DNA from 4 places in the Actinoplanes ianthinogenes genome. Region 4 is predicted to be linked to each of the others. Evidence: riboswitches for the same ligand, from Rfam matches in the RefSeq annotation. Region 4 holds a riboswitch; each other region holds the start of a gene.
The links. A riboswitch is a leader RNA that binds a small molecule or an ion and turns the genes downstream of it on or off. The one in region 4 is predicted to bind cyclic di-AMP.
Positions count from the first base shown of each region.

Region 1: linked by a shared signal. The riboswitch ahead of Aiant_RS23910 (LysM peptidoglycan-binding domain-containing protein) and the one ahead of Aiant_RS22995 (coiled-coil domain-containing protein) in region 4 are both predicted to bind cyclic di-AMP.
Region 2: linked by a shared signal. The riboswitch ahead of Aiant_RS30155 (C40 family peptidase) and the one ahead of Aiant_RS22995 (coiled-coil domain-containing protein) in region 4 are both predicted to bind cyclic di-AMP.
Region 3: linked by a shared signal. The riboswitch ahead of Aiant_RS35890 (C40 family peptidase) and the one ahead of Aiant_RS22995 (coiled-coil domain-containing protein) in region 4 are both predicted to bind cyclic di-AMP.

Region 1 is NZ_AP023356.1:5,295,114-5,299,664, reverse strand. Features, by position in the region: gene Aiant_RS23925 (GNAT family N-acetyltransferase) at 1-450, opposite strand, end outside; gene Aiant_RS23920 (class I SAM-dependent methyltransferase) at 602-1,240, shown strand; gene Aiant_RS23915 (saccharopine dehydrogenase family protein) at 1,245-2,483, opposite strand; cyclic di-AMP (ydaO/yuaA leader) riboswitch at 2,852-3,026, shown strand; gene Aiant_RS23910 (LysM peptidoglycan-binding domain-containing protein) at 3,026-3,637, shown strand; gene Aiant_RS23905 (YybH family protein) at 3,640-3,978, opposite strand; gene Aiant_RS23900 (LysR family transcriptional regulator) at 4,085-4,551, shown strand, end outside.
Region 2 is NZ_AP023356.1:6,614,522-6,619,072, reverse strand. Features, by position in the region: gene Aiant_RS30155 (C40 family peptidase) at 637-1,467, opposite strand; cyclic di-AMP (ydaO/yuaA leader) riboswitch at 1,474-1,603, opposite strand; gene Aiant_RS30150 (Mur ligase family protein) at 2,073-3,293, shown strand; gene Aiant_RS30145 (type 1 glutamine amidotransferase) at 3,315-4,028, shown strand; gene Aiant_RS30140 (TVP38/TMEM64 family protein) at 4,121-4,551, shown strand, end outside.
Region 3 is NZ_AP023356.1:7,967,914-7,972,464, reverse strand. Features, by position in the region: gene Aiant_RS35900 (epoxide hydrolase family protein) at 1-641, opposite strand, end outside; gene Aiant_RS35895 (MarR family winged helix-turn-helix transcriptional regulator) at 695-1,126, shown strand; gene Aiant_RS35890 (C40 family peptidase) at 1,183-2,145, opposite strand; cyclic di-AMP (ydaO/yuaA leader) riboswitch at 2,161-2,296, opposite strand; gene Aiant_RS35885 (M56 family metallopeptidase) at 2,410-3,327, opposite strand; gene Aiant_RS35880 (BlaI/MecI/CopY family transcriptional regulator) at 3,324-3,674, opposite strand; gene Aiant_RS35875 (cytochrome ubiquinol oxidase subunit I) at 3,751-4,551, shown strand, end outside.
Region 4 is NZ_AP023356.1:5,098,129-5,102,679, reverse strand. Features, by position in the region: gene Aiant_RS23010 (ABC transporter permease) at 1-466, opposite strand, end outside; gene Aiant_RS23005 (TetR/AcrR family transcriptional regulator) at 654-1,262, shown strand; gene Aiant_RS23000 (hypothetical protein) at 1,353-1,718, shown strand; gene Aiant_RS22995 (coiled-coil domain-containing protein) at 1,778-2,809, opposite strand; cyclic di-AMP (ydaO/yuaA leader) riboswitch at 2,815-2,951, opposite strand; cyclic di-AMP (ydaO/yuaA leader) riboswitch at 3,160-3,291, shown strand; gene Aiant_RS22990 (coiled-coil domain-containing protein) at 3,297-4,334, shown strand; gene Aiant_RS22985 (glycoside hydrolase family 65 protein) at 4,401-4,551, opposite strand, start outside.

The DNA.
Region 1 (4,551 bases), 200 kb from region 4:
CGCGGTGCTCGCCGAGTTGCCCGGGTCGATCCGCAGCAGCAGCCGGCTCAGCCGCAGCGTGCCGCAGGCATAGTCGGTGAGCAGCGACAACGCGGCCACCGCGAGTCCCCGCCGCCGATAGGGCGCGCCCACCAGATAACCCAGCTCGGCCTCGCGCAGTGCCGGATTGACCCCGAAGAGCAGCACCTCGCCGAGCGGCAAGCCCCCGTCCGCGGTGATCGCGAGCTGGATCCGCCGCCCGGTCAGCCGCCCCTGCCGGGCACGCTTGAGATAGGCCAGGCCGGCCTCCACATCGAACGGTGACGGCATCGGGGTCCACCGGGCGATCTGCGGCTCGTCCAGGAGCACGACCAGATCGTCCAGATCGTCCTGGCTCCACTCGCGCAGCACGACGCCGTTGCCCGCCAACGTCAGCGGGTGCGGCAACGGGCTGGCGGTCACCCTTCGCATCCTGCCCACAATGACCCGTACCCGGCTAGTGGCGATCCACAGGTCGCGCTCATCAAATTCTCGACCGCTCACCCGTCGGATCACCGATCGCATCGCGGGTCGCCCTCCGGGCGACTCCCCGCATCCCGCCCCGCACGGCAGGATGACCTCCATGCCGCCTTCTTCCGGTACGCCCTCCGGCCAGCCGCCCTCCGGCACACCCGGCACCCCACCGGTGCACGCCGAGGGGCACTGGGCCCGCTACAACGCCGGGCAGGGCGACCGGGAGCCCCGGGAGACCCTCCGCCGCGCGCTGGACCTGGCCGGCCGGGAGACCGGTCGCACCGCCGTCGACCTCGGCTGCGGCGCCGGCCGCGAGACCCGTGCCCTGCTGGACGGCGGCTGGCGGGTGCACGCCTACGACAGCGAACCCACCATGCTCTCGGCCACCGACCGCACCCACCCGGCGCTGACCGCCCACCTGCTCGGCTTCGAGCAGATCACCGAGCTGCCACCGGCCGACCTGGTCTACGCCGGATACGCGCTGCCCTATCAGTCGCGCGCGTCATTCGATCGCTTGTGGACGCTGATCCGGGCCGCGTTGCGCCCCGGCGGCCTGGTCGCCGTGGACCTGTTCGGGGTGCACGACGCCTGGGCCGGCACCCCGGGCATGACCTTCCTGACCGCCGCCGAAGCCACCGCCCTGGCCACCGGCCTCACCGTCGAGCACTGGCACGAGGAGGACGAGGTGGGTCCCGCGTTCGGTGGCCCCAAGCACTGGCACGTCTTCGAGCTGATCGCCCGGGTGTGATCGCCTACAGCTTGCGGGCGGTGATCTCGAAGCCGGCGGTCCGGAGCCTGCTCACCAGCGCGTCGCCGATGCCGGTGGCCGGGGTGAGGACGCCACCCTCCGAGGCCGGCAGCGCGTCCCGGTCCAGGGCCAGCGCCAGCGCCGACTCCCCGAGCATCACCGCGGTCGCCGCGTAACCCGGGTCGCCCTTGGCACGGACCCGGGACGTGTACCGGGCCCCGGTGGTCGTCGTGGTGAAGATGTCCATGGTGAAGTGGCCGGTCTGCTGCGTCTTCTCGCTCGGGCCGTCGCCGGGCTTGGGCAGCAGCCGGTCCAGCAGGAAGCGGGTGGGCGGCACCGCGAGGCCGGCGATCAGCGCGCCCAGGCCCAGCTTGGTGCCGATCGCCAGGACCGGGGAGAGCGGCGACGCGCCGACGCTCATCGCCTCGCGATACTTGAAGCCGCGACCGTAGGCCCAGCCGCGCAGCGCGTTGCTGCGCCGCACCACCCGGGTGTTGTAGGACGCCATCACGAACGGGGCGAGCCGCCCGCGCAGCTTCGGATCCACTTCGGAGGCGGGGAAGGTGTCCAGGTCGCTCTGCCGGCCGAGTTTCGGCTCGGCGTGCCGGTCCGGGCTCAGCGAGTACGGGCTGCCCGCCACCTTGCGCAGCGACGGATCCTTTTTCAGTACGTCCACCTGGTTCCGCATCGAGTCGATCGTCCCGCCGCTCACCCCGCCGCGCATGCTGGTCACCACCAGCGTCGTCTCGGTGAGTTCGCCCGCTGCGTCCTGTTCGACCTGCTGGTGCAGGACGTGCACCCCGATGTCGGACGGGATGGAGTCGAAGCCGCAGGAGTGGACGATCCGCGCACCGGTGCTCCGGGCGAGCTCGTGGTTCTCGTCGATGCTGTCCCGGGCGAACAGCACCTCACCGGTCAGATCCACGTAGTCGGTGCCGGCCGCGGCGCAGGCGTGCGCAAGCGGGCGTCCGTATTTCGCATAGGGACCCACCGTGGTGATGACCACGCGGGCACGAGCGGCCAGGCTGGTCAGCGCCTCGGTGTCCGCGGCATCGGCGATCAGGACCGGCCAGTCGACGTTCAACCGGGACTTGACGTCGGCCAGTTTCGCCGCGGAGCGGCCGGCCAGGGCGATGCGGGTGCCGGCCGGCGCGTATCCGGCGAGGTGTTTCGCCACCAGGGCGCCGACGAAGCCGGACGCGCCGTAGACGACGACGTCGAAGTCTCGGGAGAGATCGCTCATGGTCGGAGATTGTGCACCCTATGCCGGGCTCGTAGGCAACCCGTCGGTAACAAACATCGCGGCATGCAGCCACAACGCCGGCTCCGCTTGCCGAATCTCCACAAAGCAGGTCGAAACTCTAAAAAGCAGTGAAGCTTTACCCACTCCGGACCCCGCCAATCCTGTCGCCGCCCGATTTCCCTCAAAAGACGGACCACCGTGGTGGCAAATCCCGACGCGGCCTGAGAACTCGGGGAGTTATTCACACAAAGGAAGATCAAAGCGGCTAATTTGTGAGAACAAAGTCACCGGCCCCGCTTCCGGACTTGGTCAGTTCCGTGAGGCGGTGGCTACCGTCGACAGTCCGCCATCGCGGACACCGTGGCCGGAACGCCGAGTCCTGCCTGCTGGTCACGGTCAACAACCCACAGGCATGGAGCGGGGGACCCACAGTTCCTCGGCGCGCTCTCCGGAGTGCGCCTCGGGGTGAAGCCGCACCTGACGCGGCCGGGCTCCTCGGCCCGAACCCGACAGCTCACCTCGCAGGCGTGGAGGAAAACTTCATGCTTCACCTGAACAAGCGGGTTCGTCGTGTCCTCTCCCGGCGAGCCCAGTATCCGCGTGCGCTCAAGCGCACTCTCGGCCTCGCCGTGGCCGGCCTGGCCGGCGCCGTCGGTCTGCTGGCCGTCGAGGCTTCCCCGGCCAGCGCCACCCCGAACGTGAACTGGGACGCTGTAGCCCAGTGCGAATCCGGTGGAAACTGGCGCATCAACACCGGGAACGGCTATTACGGCGGTTTGCAGTTCAGCCGCAGCACCTGGCGCGCGCACGGTGGCGCGCAGTACGGCTCCACCGCCAACCTCGCGTCCAAGAGCGAGCAGATCCTGGTCGCCGAACGGGTACTCCGCAACCAGGGCATCGGCGCCTGGCCCACCTGCGGGCGGCGTGGCCTCACCAAGGCCCGCAAGAGCACGTCGGTGAGCCCGTACCGCCTCGCGTCGTACACGACACCGCTCAAGGCCACCCGCACATACGTGGTGAGGCGCGGCGACACCCTTTCCGGCATCGCCGCGCGTTACCACGTCAAGGGCGGGTGGAAGGCGTTGTATCGCGCCAACGCGAGCCGGCTGAGCAGCCCGAACCGGCTGCGGGTGGGTCAGCGCCTGGCCTTCTGAGATCAGGATCGGCCCAGCTCCGGGTGGTCGAGCACCCGGAGCCACGAGCCGTCGGGCTGGCGGCGGACGACCTGTGCCCGCGCCCCGGCCCCGTCTCTCGGCGGGGTCGAGGTGAGGGCCAGGTCGCCGCTGATCAGCGTGGGCAGCGGCGCCTCGGGCTCGAACGCCGGCATTTTCGGCAGCAGGTCGGCCCAGAGCTTCTGGATCGCGGCGCGGCCGACCGTCTCGCTGCCGGGTGGATAGGCCATCACGGCATCCTCCTCATAGAGCAGCGCCAGGCCTTCGGCGTCTTTCGCATTCGCCCGCTCGACGAACAAACGGGTCAGGTCCTCGGGATGCATTGCTTTCTCACGGTCTGCTTTCTCGCGGTCGCTCATGACTCCACCCTGCCGCGCGCGGCTCCACAAGTCCAACGAATGGTTTTCATACCAACTACAATCGCCACTCATGGATCTGCGGCAGCTGGAATACTTCGTCGCGGTCGCCGAGACCGGCAGCTTCACCCGGGCCGCGGCGCGCGTGCACATCACCCAGTCCGGCGTGAGCGCCCAGATCAAGGCGCTGGAGCAGGAGCTGGGCGCGGAGCTGTTCGACCGCGGCAGCCGGGTCGCGCGGCTCACCGAGGCCGGCTCCGCGGCGCTCAAGCACGCCCGGGCCGCGCTCGATTCGACCCTCGACCTGCGGGACGCGATCGACGACGTCAAGGGGCTGATCCGGGGCCGGCTGACCATCGGGATGGTGACCGGGTGCGAGGTCGCGCCGCTGTTCGACGCGCTCGCCGCGTTCCACCGGGAGCATCCGGGCATCGAGCTGGAGCTGGCCGAGGCGAACTCGGATCACCTGGTCGCCGGGGTGCGCGCGGGCAGCCTCGACGTCGCCCTGGCGGGGCTGGCCGGCGAGCCGCCGGAGAGTCT
Region 2 (4,551 bases), 1.5 Mb from region 4:
GGAGGGAGTGGACCGTCTGTCAACTCGGGCCGGCAGGCTCTCGGTGTCGTCCGCTCAGTCCTGCCACTGCGCCCCACTCTACTCCACTTCCCTCCACCTGCAACCCGAAAGCGATCGCTCACGAGCCGTTTTCGCGGACGTAATCCCAGTTCACAGGCGGTGGCGCGGAGTGGAGGGCGAGACCATGATCCACCAGGTCCGGTTTCCGACATCCGGCGCAGGAGGGTCGATAACTCCGCCCGAAAAGCACTGTTCAGCCGCTTGGGGAGGGTTGTGGAGTGCGGCGGGGAGAGAAGTGGAGGACCCCGGTGGAGGAGAGTGGAGGACCCCGGTGGAGGAGAGTGGAGGCTCCCGCCGGGACTTGTGGAGGGTCGCCCGCGCCGAAAGTGGAGGGTCCGGCGGCGCCCATGTGGACGGATCCCGCCGGTGAGGGGTGGAGAGCCGGCCCGGGCCGTGGCGCTGCGGTCGTACCGGAAACCGGTCAGCGATCAGAAGGCGGGGCGCGGACCGCGACCGGCCGCCCGTGCCGCACCGGGAACGCCAGTGGGGCGCGACCCGAACCGGGTCGCGCCCCACTGGCGGTGTTTCCTTACTTACTAGGGCGCTGGCGACTCACGGAGGCGCCGGCGCCCGGCATCAGGCGACGAGACGCCGCACGACGTAGTTACTGCCGTAGATCTTGTGCTTCCCGACACGCGCGCCGGTGTGCGGCGAGTCGTACATGTAGCCGCCGCCCGCGTAGATGCCCGCGTGGTAGCCGTACGACCCGGAGCGGAAGACGATCAGGTCGCCGACCCGCTTGTGCGACTTGCTGACCGCCTTGCCGTACTTCTGCTGCGAGTTCGCCTTGTGCGGCAGGTTCTTGCCGGCCGCCTTCTTGTACACGTACTTGGTGAACCCGGAGCAGTCGAACCGCTTGGGCCCGGCGGCGCCGAACAGGTAGAGCGCGCCCTTGTGCTTCTTCGCCTCGGCGAGGATCTTGGCGCCGCTCGACTTGACCGAGATCTTGACCTTGGTGGAGGCGGCCTGGTTGTAGCCGCTGCCGGTGAAGAGCGTGCGGACGTAGACGCCGGAACCGACGCCCTTGGAGGTCGGACGGGCCGCCAGGGTGACCGCACCGCTCTTCACGGTCTCGGTGTCCCAGGTGACCCACTTGTTGGTCCGCCAGGCCTGAAGCCGGACCGTGCCCTTGGCGACCTTGCCGGTGCGCGGGTCGATGACCTTGGCGGTGACCTTGAGAGTGGAGCCCCAGGCGAGGCTCCGGGTGTTGACCGAGGCGGTCAACTTGGGCGTGACCTTCGCCGCAGCGGCCGCCGTGCCGGCGGTCGTGCTCGCGGCCTGCGTGGTGGACGCGACCGCGGGGGAAGCTCCGATGAGCTGGCCGGCGCAGAGGCAGAGGCCCAGGGACAGTGCGACGGTACCGGCGCCGGACATGCGGCGGCCCCGGCTCGAACTGTGTTCGTGCACGGTTGAGAGATCCCTCCGGCACGCCTGCGAGGTTAGCTGTCGGGTTCGGGCGGGAAGGCTTGCCCGGCCACCGTGGTGGCTTCACCCCAAGGTCCGACCGATGGCGCCGCCGTGGGGCGTGCGGCGCCGGCGCGGACCGGTAAATGGGTCCCCCGTCCCTGCCCCCTGATGCCTTGTCAGCTGTTCTGGTGCTTGGGCGTTCGCGTCGACCGGCCCGGGGCAGGGCTCGGCGTGAACCGGATCGTCGCGACCGGCGAGCGGTTGCTGCCGGCGAATCTTTGGTACCTGAATTCGCCCATGATCGTCAGGTGCGATTCAGTCACACACCGTGTTTGGCATGACGGACGCTGTCCCATTTGTTCGCTCCGCAAGACAAATGTCATCACCGATTGCATTCATCCGACTACATTCCGTCGAAATAGGGAAGTGAACCAGAACACACAATTTCTCGGGTGGTAACCCATTAGGAACCCCGAAACGTCAGGGCACCGGCGCAAACGTGGTAATCCGATGGGAGGAGGGCCACAGCAACGGTGGTGGGTGCCTTCCGGCAACGCGACGTAACCCCGGGGTCCGGTACCCTCGCTGGCGTGACGGACGGGAAGATGCCCCTGCGGGCCATAGTCGCGACCACCGCGTCGAAGACCGCGGCCGCGCTCTCCAGGGCCGCGGGACGCGGCGACGGTTCGGTGATCGGCGGCTGGATCGGCCTCAAGATCGATCCGGACCTGCTGGCCCACCTGTCGTCCGGGCGCGCCGTCGCCCTGGTGTCCGGCACCAACGGCAAGACCACCACCACCCGGCTCACCGCGGCCGCGGTCGGCGTGCTCGGCCGGGTCGCCACCAACGGCTACGGGGCGAACATGCCCACCGGCCACACCTCGGCCCTGGCGAAAGAGGGACACACCCCGTTCGCCGTGCTGGAGGTCGACGAGCACTACCTGGCCCAGGTGATCGACTCCACCCGGCCCAAGGTGGTGGCCCTGCTCAACCTCTCCCGCGACCAGCTCGACCGGGCGAAGGAGGTGGCGATGATGGCGCAGCTGTGGAAGACCGCGCTGGCCGGCCACCCCGAGATCCGGGTGGTGGCCAACGCGGACGACCCGATGGTGGTCTGGGCAGCCGTCAGCAGCCCGCAGACCACGTGGTTCAGCGCCGGTCAGCGCTGGCACGACGACTCGTTCGTCTGCCCGGAGAGCGGCCACCCGATCGAGCGGGCGAACGGTGACTGGTGGTGCACCGGCTGCCCGCTGCGCCGGCCGACCCCGCAGTGGGTGGTCGAGGAGGACGGCGTCATCGACCCGCGCGGCGACTGGCACCTGGTCAAGCTCCAGCTCCCCGGCAAGGTCAACCTGGGTAACGCGGCCACCGCCCTCGCGGTCGCCGGTGAGTTCGGGGTCCGCCCGATCGAGGCCCTCCCGCGACTCTCCCGGGTGACCTCCATCGCGGGGCGGTACGCGCAGGTCGACCGGGACGGCCGCAACATCCGGCTGCTGCTCGCCAAGAACCCGGCGAGCTGGCTGGAGGCGTTCGACATGGCCGACCAGGCGCCGACGCTGCTCTCGATCAACGCGCGGGACCCCGACGGGCTGGACACCTCGTGGCTGTGGGACGTCGACTTCGCCCCGCTGCGCGACCGGCGCGTGCTGATCACCGGCGACCGGGCGTTCGACCTGGCCGTCCGGCTGGAAGTGAACCGGGTGCCGTTCCAGCACGTAAACACCTTCGACGAGGCGCTGGCCGCGGTCCCGCCCGGCCGCCTCGAGGTGATCGCCAACTACACGGCGTTCCAGGACATCCGCGCGGTGCTCGACCGTGTCAATTAACACCAAGACCGAGGTCAAGGCATGAACGACAGCACCTTGCGGATCGTCTGGATCTACCCGGATCTGCTCTCCACCTACGGCGACCGGGGCAACCTGCTGATCCTGGCGCACCGGGCGGCCGCCCGCGGCATCCCGGTGGAGACCTACGAGGTCCGCTCCGACATGCAGATGCCCACCACCGCCGACATCTACCTGATCGGCGGCGGCGAGGACGGCCCGCAGTCGCTCGCCTCGCAGCGGCTGATCACCGACGGCGGCCTGCACCGCGCGGTGAACCAGGGCGCCTCGGTCCTGGCCATCTGCGCGGGTTACCAACTGTTCGGTCATTCGTTCTTCGCCAAGGGGACGAAATGTGCCGGGCTCGGTCTGCTCGACATCACCTCGGACCGGGGTGAGACCCGGGCGGTCGGCGAGCTCCGCGGGGACATCGACCCGCGGCTCGGGCTTCCCCCGCTGACCGGTTTTGAGAACCATGGCGGCCGCACTCACCTGGGCCAGCACGCCGCGCCGCTGGCCCGGGTGACCGGTGGCATCGGCAACGACGGGCACACCGAGGGCGCCTGGGCCGGCAAGATCATCGGGACGTACTCGCACGGGCCGGCGCTCGCTCGCAACCCAGCGATAGCCGATCTGCTACTGCGTTGGGCGACCGGCGCGGATAGGCTTGCGCCCCTTGACGACACCTGGCCGGAGCGGCTGAGGGGCGAGCGGTTCGCCGCCACGGCCCCGGCCTGAGTGCCTCGGCACCACGACGACGAAGACGAGCGCGGAACAAACTGCACGACCGTGTCCTGAACCGACGAGCCGTTGGGGCGGTAGGCCTGCATATGACCGACAAACCTGAACGCCCCGTGGGCGCCCTCGCCGGGGACTCTCAGGCTGCGCCGATCAGCCGGTCCGTCGCCGTCCTCGAGCCGCCGGTCGCGGCGGTTCCGGCGGAGCCGGAGGCGCACGCCCCGATCAGCCGCAAGCGGCGCCTGGTCCGGCTCGGCGTGCTGACCGCGCTGATCGGCGGCCTCGCGGTGGCCGCGAGCACCCTGCCGCTGCGCGACATCGGCGACGCGGTGGTCGCGCTCGGCCCGGGCGCCGCCGTCGCCGTCGCCGTGCTGGGCGGCCTGCTCCTGTCCGTCCTGGTCCCCCGGACCGCGGTCACCGTGGCCTGCGGCGCCCTGCTCGGCGCCGCCACCGGCGCGATCGCCGCCCTGGCCGCCGCCGTGATCGCGGCGATCGCCACCTACTACGCCGGCCGCTGGGCCGG
Region 3 (4,551 bases), 2.9 Mb from region 4:
TTCGCCAGCTCCATGGTCTTGGCGAGCCGCGCCTGGTCGGCGGCGCTCAGACCCTCCGGCGAGCCGGGCGTGGGCAGGTAGTTGACGTGCACGCCGACCACGTTGTCCGGCGCGGCGGCGGCCAGGTGCCGGGAGACGCCGGAGCCCCAGTCGCCGCCCTGCGCGCCGTAGCGCCGGTAGCCCAGCCGGCTCATCAGCTCGGCCCAGGCCTCGGCGACCCGCTGCTGGCTCCAGCCGCGCCGGGTGGTGGGCCCGGACAGGCCGAAGCCGGGGATGGCCGGGACGACCACGTGGAAGTGCTCGGCGAGCCGGTCGACGACGTCCAGGAACTCGACCGTGGAGCCGGGCCAGCCGTGGGTGAGCACGATCGGCAGGGCGTCCGGGTCGGCGTTGCGCAGGTGCATGAAGTAGACCCGGTCACCGCCGATCTCGGTGACGAACTGCGGGTACGCGTTGAGCTCGGCCTCGTGCGCCCGCCAGTCGAAGGTGAGCCACCGATCGGTGAGGGCGCGGACCCGGGCCAGGGGGATGCCGTAGTCGTCGCCGGCGCCGGGCAGCTCGTCGGGCCAGCGGGTGCGGGTGAGCCGGTCGGTCAGGTCGTCGAGCTCGGACTGCGGGAGGTGGACGCGGAATTCGTTCATGCGGCTAACGTTAGACAAACTAACGTTAGTTCGTCCAATGTTATGCTGGACACATGGATCAACTGCCGAGCTGGCTGCTCACCCAGGCCGCCGCGCACGCACACCGGCTGGTCGGCGACGGGTTCGCCGAGGTGGGCGCGCGGGGTTATCACTACCGGCTGCTGGAGTCGCTGATCGCGGACGGGCCGGCCAGCCAGGCGGCGCTCGGGCGGCGCACCGGCATCCACCTCAGCGACCTGGTCGGCGCGCTCAACGAGCTGGAGGAGGACGGATATGTGGCCCGCTCCCCCGACCCCGGCGACCGGCGGCGCAACGTCATCACGGTGACCGAGACCGGTCAGGAGCGGTCGCGGGACCTCGCGGAGCGGGCGGCGGCGATCCAGGACGAGTTACTGGCGCCCCTGAGCGCGGGAGAGCGCGAGCAACTGGCGGCGCTGTTGCGAAAGGTGCTGACCGGCGCTTCCCGCCGTACGCAAAGGGTCTGAAAAGCGAACCGCTCCCGGCGCGGGCCGGGAGCGGTTCGGATACCTGGACCGGAGGGTCAGCCCGCGGGCCGGCGATAGCCGGCGATCGGCCCGCGATCGATCGTCGCCATCCGCACGTGGTCGCCCGTGTGCGGCGCGTGCACCACCATGCCGCCACCGATGTAGATGGCCACGTGGTGCACGTCGGAGTAGTAGAAGACCAGGTCACCCGGCTTCAACTCGCTCCGGCTCACCGACTTCCCGGAACCCCACTGATCCTTCGTGTAGTGCTCGAGATGCACGCCGACGGCCGCCCACGCCGCTTTCGTCAGACCCGAGCAGTCGTAGCTGTTCGGGCCCTCGGAACCGAAGACGTAGGGCTTGCCGATCAGGTCGCAGGCCCGCTGCGCGGCCCGGCCACCCATGTCGTTGGTGTAGTCGACCGGGCACGGGCCGGTCTTGTACGGACCGTCGTCGGTGTCGCCGTACGCCTTGAGCCGCAGCTTCTGGAGGGAGGTGATCTCCTTCTCGATCGCCGACTTCTTGGTCTTGAGGTCGGTGTCCCGAGTGGCGATCTCGGTCGCCAGGGCGTCCAGTTTCTCCTTGTCAGCGGCGTACTTGTCGCGCAGCGTCACGACGCTGCTGATCGACTCCCGGCGGTTGGCGGCCAGCTGCTCGAGAAGCGAGAGCTTCTCGGTCAGATCGTTCGGCGAACCGCCCAGGATCGCGCCCATGGCGCTCGGCGGACCCTGCATGTAGGCGTCGGACGCGAGCCCGCGCACCTCCGCCAGCGCCACGTCGACCTGTTTCTGCAGCGGGGCGAGCGTCTTGTTCAGCTGCTTCTGCTGCTTCTGCAGCTTGAGCAGCTTCCCGTGGGTGTCGTTGTAGTCCTCGATCACCGGCTCGAGTTCGTTCCACTGCTTGTCGATCTGGTCCTCGACGCTGGACGGCGAGGGCGTGGCGTGGGCAACGACGGGTCCGGTGAGAACGAGTCCGGCGGCGGCAACCGCGGCGAGCAGGCCGCCTAGTACGCGCTTCACGTAGGTGCGTTGTCCTTTCTTCCACTCGGCCGCCGACCGGGTTAGCTGACGGGTTCGGGCGGGAAGCACGCCCGGCCACCGTTGCGATGGCTTCACCCCACACACCTGGGTCCCCGGCTCGCCGTCTCCGGCGATTAGGCGGTGGCTCGTCAGATCGGCCGGATGGACGATGGGGGGCTGCCGAACCGGGGACCACCGTACTCGGATCATGCAGGCAAATGAAGCTTGCCCGCGCGGCGAAACCGCCCGCACACCTTCCAATACTCAGAGTGAGCGAAATGGCCACGCGTCCAGGGCCTGCCCAAGCCAGGGCACCACCAGGATCACGGTAGGTAACACCAGGAGACCGGCGGCGGCGACCCCGGCGAGCACCGAGAGCGTCCTCGAGGTGGGCGCCGGACCGGTCAGCCGGTCGAGCCTGCGGGAGCGGGATTCACCCGCCGGGTCGGCCGGGGCCTCCTCCGCGAGGGGTACGGCGTCGGACAACCGGGCCAGCGCGGCGCGCAGTGGGGCCGCACCGACCCGGCGCCGGGCGGCGTCGTCGGACACCATCTCGAGCAGCAGGTGCACCGCGTCGAGCGGCGCCCGGGAGCGCAGCGGTCGCGGCACCGCCTGATAGAACGCGGTGAACGACTCCATCACCAGCTCGTGCCGGTGCCGCAGGTGCGCCTGCTCGTGTGCCAGCACGGCGTCCACCTGCGACCGGTCCAGAATCCGCAGCACCGCGTCGCTGAGCACCACCCGCGGCTCCCGGCCGGGCACGCAGTACGCCAGCGGCAGCGCCCCGTCGAGCACCCGCACCTCGGCGCCGCCCAGCTCCCGGTGCCGTTCGGCGCGGTCGAGCAGATCGGCGAGCATCCGGTGCCGCTCGCGCCGGGCGCGTGCCCGCGCCGAGACCTTGATCAGCGAGATCAGCAGCCGGATCACGATGGTGGCCGCCACCGCGAGGGAGAAGATCAGCGCCGCGACGGTCCACGGGTGGTCGGCGCCGGCCGCCCGGGTCAGCTCCTCCGGGGCGGCCAGCACCACCCCGAGGGCGCAGAGCACCGCGGTCAGGGTGAGGGCCTGCCAGAGCAGGACGGCGGCGACCGGCGCGCGGTCGGGCCAGCGGGCGCCGGCCAGGATGCCCGGGACGACCAGCGAGAGCGTCAGCCCGAGGGCTCCGAGGATGAGTGCGGTCACGTCTCTTTCGGTGTGGCGTCCAGGGCGGCTTGGATCGCGCCGGGGGGCAGCTGACCGAGGAAGTATGCCAGCGCGGCGTCCTGATCGGGGGAGGCGCTCAGGGCGTCCATCATGAGCGCCGCCGTCATCTCCTCGCGAGTCTGCGCGGCGGCGTACTTATAAGCTTTGTCCGCTTTTATTTGGACAACGAGCTCTTTTTTCGCGAGACGGTCCAGGACCGTCATGACGGTCGTATATGCCAAGTCGCGGTTTTGGCTGATTCTTTCGTGCACCTGCCGGACGGTCAGCGCCTCCGGAGCATCCCAGAGCTGCGTCATGACCTCGCGTTCGAGATCGCCTAGTGCCATGTGACCCATCCTACTAGAGCCGGTAGTACTACGTCTCGTAGTATCTACTACGAAGAGTCGTAGAGGGGGCTTCCCGATGGACGTGCTCGACCTGACCCGGCTGCAATTCGCCGTCGTGACGATCTATCACTACCTGTTCGTGCCGCTGTCGATCAGCCTGTCGGCGACTGCGGCGGGACTGCATCTGACCTGGTTGCGGACGGAGAATCGCAAGTATCAGGAGCTGACGAAATTCGTCGGCAAGCTGCTGATCGTCACGTTCGCGGTCGGCGTCGTCACCGGGCTCGTCCAGGAGTTCCAGTTCGGGCTCGGCTGGAGCGCGTTCGCCAAGTTCTACGGCGACGTGTTCGGGCCGACCCTCGCGATCGAGGGGATGCTCGCGTTCTTCCTGGAGGCGACCTTCCTGGCGCTCTGGTATTTCGGGTGGGAGCGGCTCCCCCGCAAGCTGCACGCCGCGACGATCGTGGTGGTCGCGGCCGGGACCCTGCTCTCCGCCTACATCATCCTGGCGGCCAACTCGTTCATGCAGAACCCGGTCGGCTACGAGCTGGACGCCACCACCGGGCGCGCCCACCTGACGAGCTTCTCCGCGCTGATGACCAACGAGGTGGTGCTCGCGGCGTTCCCGCACACCATGGCCGGGGCGGCCATGGCGGGCGGAGGCCTGCTGCTCGCCATCGGCGTGTGGCGGCTTGCGGCCGACACCGGTTTCCGTACGCTGGCCCGGCTCGGCGCCTGGCTGACGCTGATCGGCGGCGCGCTCACCGCGCTGACCGGCGACCACCTCGGCAAGGTGATGACGGCGGTGCAGCCGATGAAGATGGCGGCCGCGGAGGCGCTGTACTCGACGACCACCGGGGCGCCGTTCTCGGTCTTC
Region 4 (4,551 bases):
CCAGCGCGGTGACGAAGTTGCGGATCTCCACCAGGGCCACCGACAGCGGCAGGCTGGCCCGCGGGAAGTGCAGCGCCCGGATCAGGCCCAGGTTGCCGGTGATGGCATTGATGCCGTTCTGCACCACCGACTGGGTGAACTGGAAGACGAAGACGCCGATGCAGAGATACGCCACGAAGTTGTCGACACCGCCACGTGTGCCGATCACCACACCGAAGATGATGTAGTAGACGAAGGCGTTGAGCGCCGGCGTCAGCACCTGCCACAGCGCGCCGAGGTTCGTGTTGCCCAGCGAGGACGTCGTCTTCGCCTTGGCGTGCGCGGCGATGAAGTGGCGATACCCCCACAGCTTGCGGGAGTACTCCACGAGTCCGAGCCGACGCCCGGAAGAGGTGAGGCCGTGCCGTCGGGCGAGATCCCTGGGGGAAACGCCGGTAGCGGCATCGGCAACCGCCGTCTCTGGCATGGACTGGTGCTCCGATCTCGTCAGCCCGGGCGAAGCAGCGGACTCCGGTGACTTGCCTTCGAACACAGCTAGCAGCATGACAGGCGTCCGCCGACGCCGATGGAACGGGTTCGTATCGACGTTGAAGGAACGGTAGCCGACCAAACGGCGGAACGCAACCGTTACGTCGTAGCGCTATAGTTACCGGGTGGCGACAGTCAAACGCGCACCTGCCGGAGCGGCGGTGCTCCGGAACGACATCACCGTGGCGATTCGTAACGCGGTCATGAGTGAGCTGGCAGAGGTCGGTTACGGCCGCCTGTCGATCGAGGCCGTGGCCCGGCGTGCCGGCGTCGGCAAGACCGCCATCTACCGGCGATGGAGCAACAAGCTGGAGATGGTACTGGAGATCATCACGGAAGTCGCCGGTCGCAAGGTGCCACTTCCGGACACCGGCTCGTTCTCCGGCGACCTCGACCTGCTCATGATGATCGTCAGCAAGGCGCTGCAGCACCGGGTGGCCTCGCAGATCATCCCCGACCTGATGGCCGAGGCGGCGCGGAACCCGCAGATCGCCGAGACCCTGCAACGGGTGCTGCGCACCCACCAGCAGTCGGTCGGGGAGAAACTGGTCGGCCAGGCCATCGCCCGGGGCGAGCTGCCCGAGGACACCGATCCGGAGGTGGCCGTCGACCTGATCCTCGGCCCGCTGTATTGGCGGCTGGCCGTCTCCCGGCAGCCGATGAGCGACGACTACCTGGAGAAACTGGCCGCGTCGGTGCTCGGCTCGCTGAAAGCCGGCGGCGCCGCCAAATAACCGGGTCGCAACCCGCGGAGTTCTGCATCGGGCCGGTGTCAGGCCGAAGGGAGAAGTCGTTCCCGACACCCACCCTCCGGAGCCGGCCCGATGCATTCCTCGCACGCCCCTCGCGTCGACACCACCGTCCTGGACGCGGCCGCCATGCTGGCCATCGCCATGGGCCGCACGCCCGACGCCGGCCTCGGCTTGGCCCCGCAGCGGCCGGCCGTGGTGACCGGCGCCGCGGTGGTCGGCGCCTGGCGCAGCCAGGACGGCATGGTCCGGCTCCAGCTGCGCATCGATGGAACGTACGCGGGGCAGGTGGCCGGCCGCCGGAAGCGGCCGGCCGGCACCTATCGGATCGACGGCGCGTCGGTGGTGCTGCACGACGCCGTGTCCGGGCTCAAGACCCCGGTCACCGTCCTGCACGAGGGCGAGCTCGAGATGGCCGGGCACCGCCTGCTCCCCGCCTGAAATTCCCTTTTTCGGTACGGCCTGCGCGCGCCGGCCGTACCGAAAAGCGGGTTTGAGATTTACGTCACCGACAGGTGCACGTGGTTCGTGTGGTCGGTCGACGGCGTGCCGCCCGCCCCGCTGTACGACTTCCATCCACTGCTCGGCAGCCAGATCCGCTTGAACCAGATCACGTAGAGCACGCCCAGCGTGTCCGAGTTGTGGATGAAGTAGTTCGCCAGGTTGGTCCCGTAGGTCTTGCTGGCCCCGGTCGCCACCCCGCCGAACCCGTTCTTGTCGGCGGCGAAGTCGCAGGCCCGTCCCTTCGGATGCTCCCCGCTGTTCTGCGGCCGGTAGCAGGCGACGTACCGGGTGAAACCGGCCTTCTGCGCCTGCTTCATCGCGAACAGCAGGCGTGGGCTGATGCAGCCGTCCGTCGTCGGGTCCGGCACGCACTTGCCGTCCAGGTCGCCGGAGGGCTTGTCGGCGTCCGCGCTGCCGCCGCTGGAACCCGCGTCACCGGAGTCCCCGCCCTGGTTCGCGTCCTTGAGCGCCTGCTCGGCCTGCGCCTTGCGCTTGGCCATCACGTTGACCTGCTTCTGCTGGTCGACGATGGCCGCGTCGATGCCGGTCTTGGCCGTCTGGCGGTCGGTGCGGGTGTTCTTCAGGTCGGCGATCGCCTGGTTCTGCCGGGCCGCCACGGTGGTCAGCAGCTGGGCCCGGTCCAGGAAGCCGGCCGACGAGTCGGCGCCGAGCATCGCGCTGAGCGGGCCGAGCCGGCCCATCGTGTAAGCCTGCTGGGCGTACTTGTTGAGCGCGGCCTGCTGGGGGCCGAGGGCCGCGTCCAGCTTCTTCAGCTCGGCGGCGAGGCTGGTCTGCTGCTGCTTGGATTTCGCGAGCTTGGCCTTGGCGTCGACGTAGCCTTTCGAGGCCTCGTTGAGCTTGTCGAGCAGGGCTTTCGCGCCGCCCTCGCCGTCGTCGCCGGACTCGCCCGGCGCGGTCAGCGGACGCGGCGCGGCAGCCGCCGGGCCGGCGACACCGGCGATCCCGCATGCGGCGACCAGGAGCGCTAGAAAGGCCGCCCATCGTCGCCGCGCAGTCACATGCTGCACTGGCTGTTTCCTTCCGTCGGCCGCCGGCCGGGTTAGCTGACGGGCTCGGGATGAAGGAAGTCCCTACCGCGTGATGCGGATTCGCCCCGGAAGAAAGGTGGATCCCCGGCTCGCTCGTTATGCGATTAGGCGGCGGTCCCCGCGCGGGAACCGCGACGACCATACCCCAGCGGATCGACGAATCGACAGTTCTCGTACCCATTGCGACGGCCCGGTCACGAGTCGTGATGCGATTACGGAAAGTCGTTGTGCGGTAACAATTTTGGCCGTTTTCCGGACGCTGATGTACCGAGATATCTCAGGTAAACTGGCCGCCGGTCCTGCCAGGACGGCACCGCCCCCGAGTTGCCGGCAGGCCGCCGCCCAATCACCGAAAGGTGAGCCGGGGAACCAGGTAGTTGGGGTGAATCCGCTATATGCGGTAGGGATAGCTTCCGTCCCGAACCCGTCAGCTAACCCGGTCGGCGGTGACAAGGAAGGATTGTTGATGACCGCACGTCCCCGCCGGTGGCTGACGCTTGCCCTGGCGCCGTTGGTGGCTGCCGCCATATTCGTGGCACCGGTCACCCCGGCTCATGCCGCACCAGGCGGCAACCCGACGACCGCCGATGAAGGCGACGGCGACGGCGACCTCTCCGACCAGATCGAGGCGACGAACCGCCGGTACGTCAACGCGAAAGCCGCGGTGGCGAAGTCGAAGAAGACCCAGAAGGAGCTGGCCGCTCAGATCAAGACCGCGGAGGCCCGGCGTGATCAGCTGGTTCCCGAGGTCAACGCGATCGCCAAGCAGCAGTACCAGGTCGGCAACCTCAGCTCGCTGAGCTTCCTGCTCCGGGCGAACGACTCCACGGACTTCCTGGACAAGGCGGTCTCGCTGGAGGAGATCAACAAGCTGCACGACGAGAAACTGCACGAGCTGAACACCCTGCTCCAGGACATCACCGCGGACAAGACCCGGCTCGACGCCGAGGTCAAGAACGAGGAGCAGCAGCTCGGCGTCCAGCAGAAACTGCACGACTCGGCCGAGGACCAGCTCGAGCTGCTCGGCGGCGGCACCGGCATCAACAAGACCATCACCGCCGGCTTCGTCGACGCGACCTCGAAGACGGCCGCTCCGGCGCCGCGCAACTCCGACGGCGGCTTCTCGCCGGAGTCCTGCAACCAGAAGGACCCGACGACCGACGGCTGCATCACCAAGCGCACGCTGCACCTCTACAACGAGGTGAAGAAGGCCGGCTTCAACATGTTCGTCGGCTGCCACCGCAACGGTGGCCCGTTCGAGCACCCGAAAGGCCGGGCCTGCGACTGGTCCCTGCAGAAGAGCGGGTTCTCCTCGGCGACCGGCAACGCCAAGATGATGCGGTACGGCAACGACCTCACCGCGTTCCTGGTGCGCAACGCCGACCGGCTCGGGATCTATTACGTGATCTGGTACAAGCAGATCTGGTTCCCCGCGACCAACAACTGGCACGCGTATCACGGTCCGAGTGACCACACCGACCACGTGCACGTGTCGCTGCTGTAATCGGGCTCTCGTACCGAAAAGCCCCCGCTTCCCTCCTCGGGAAACGGGGGCTTTCGCGTCAGGACGTCAGTGCGGGGTCGCGCGCCGCACCGGAGCCCGCCCGGCCGGCTGCGACGGCGACGGGCCGACCGGCCCGGCCGACGGGATCGCCATGGTCACCGGGCGCACCTGGGTGACCTCGATCTCCTTGCCGTGGTGCAGCAGCGTGAGCCGGGCC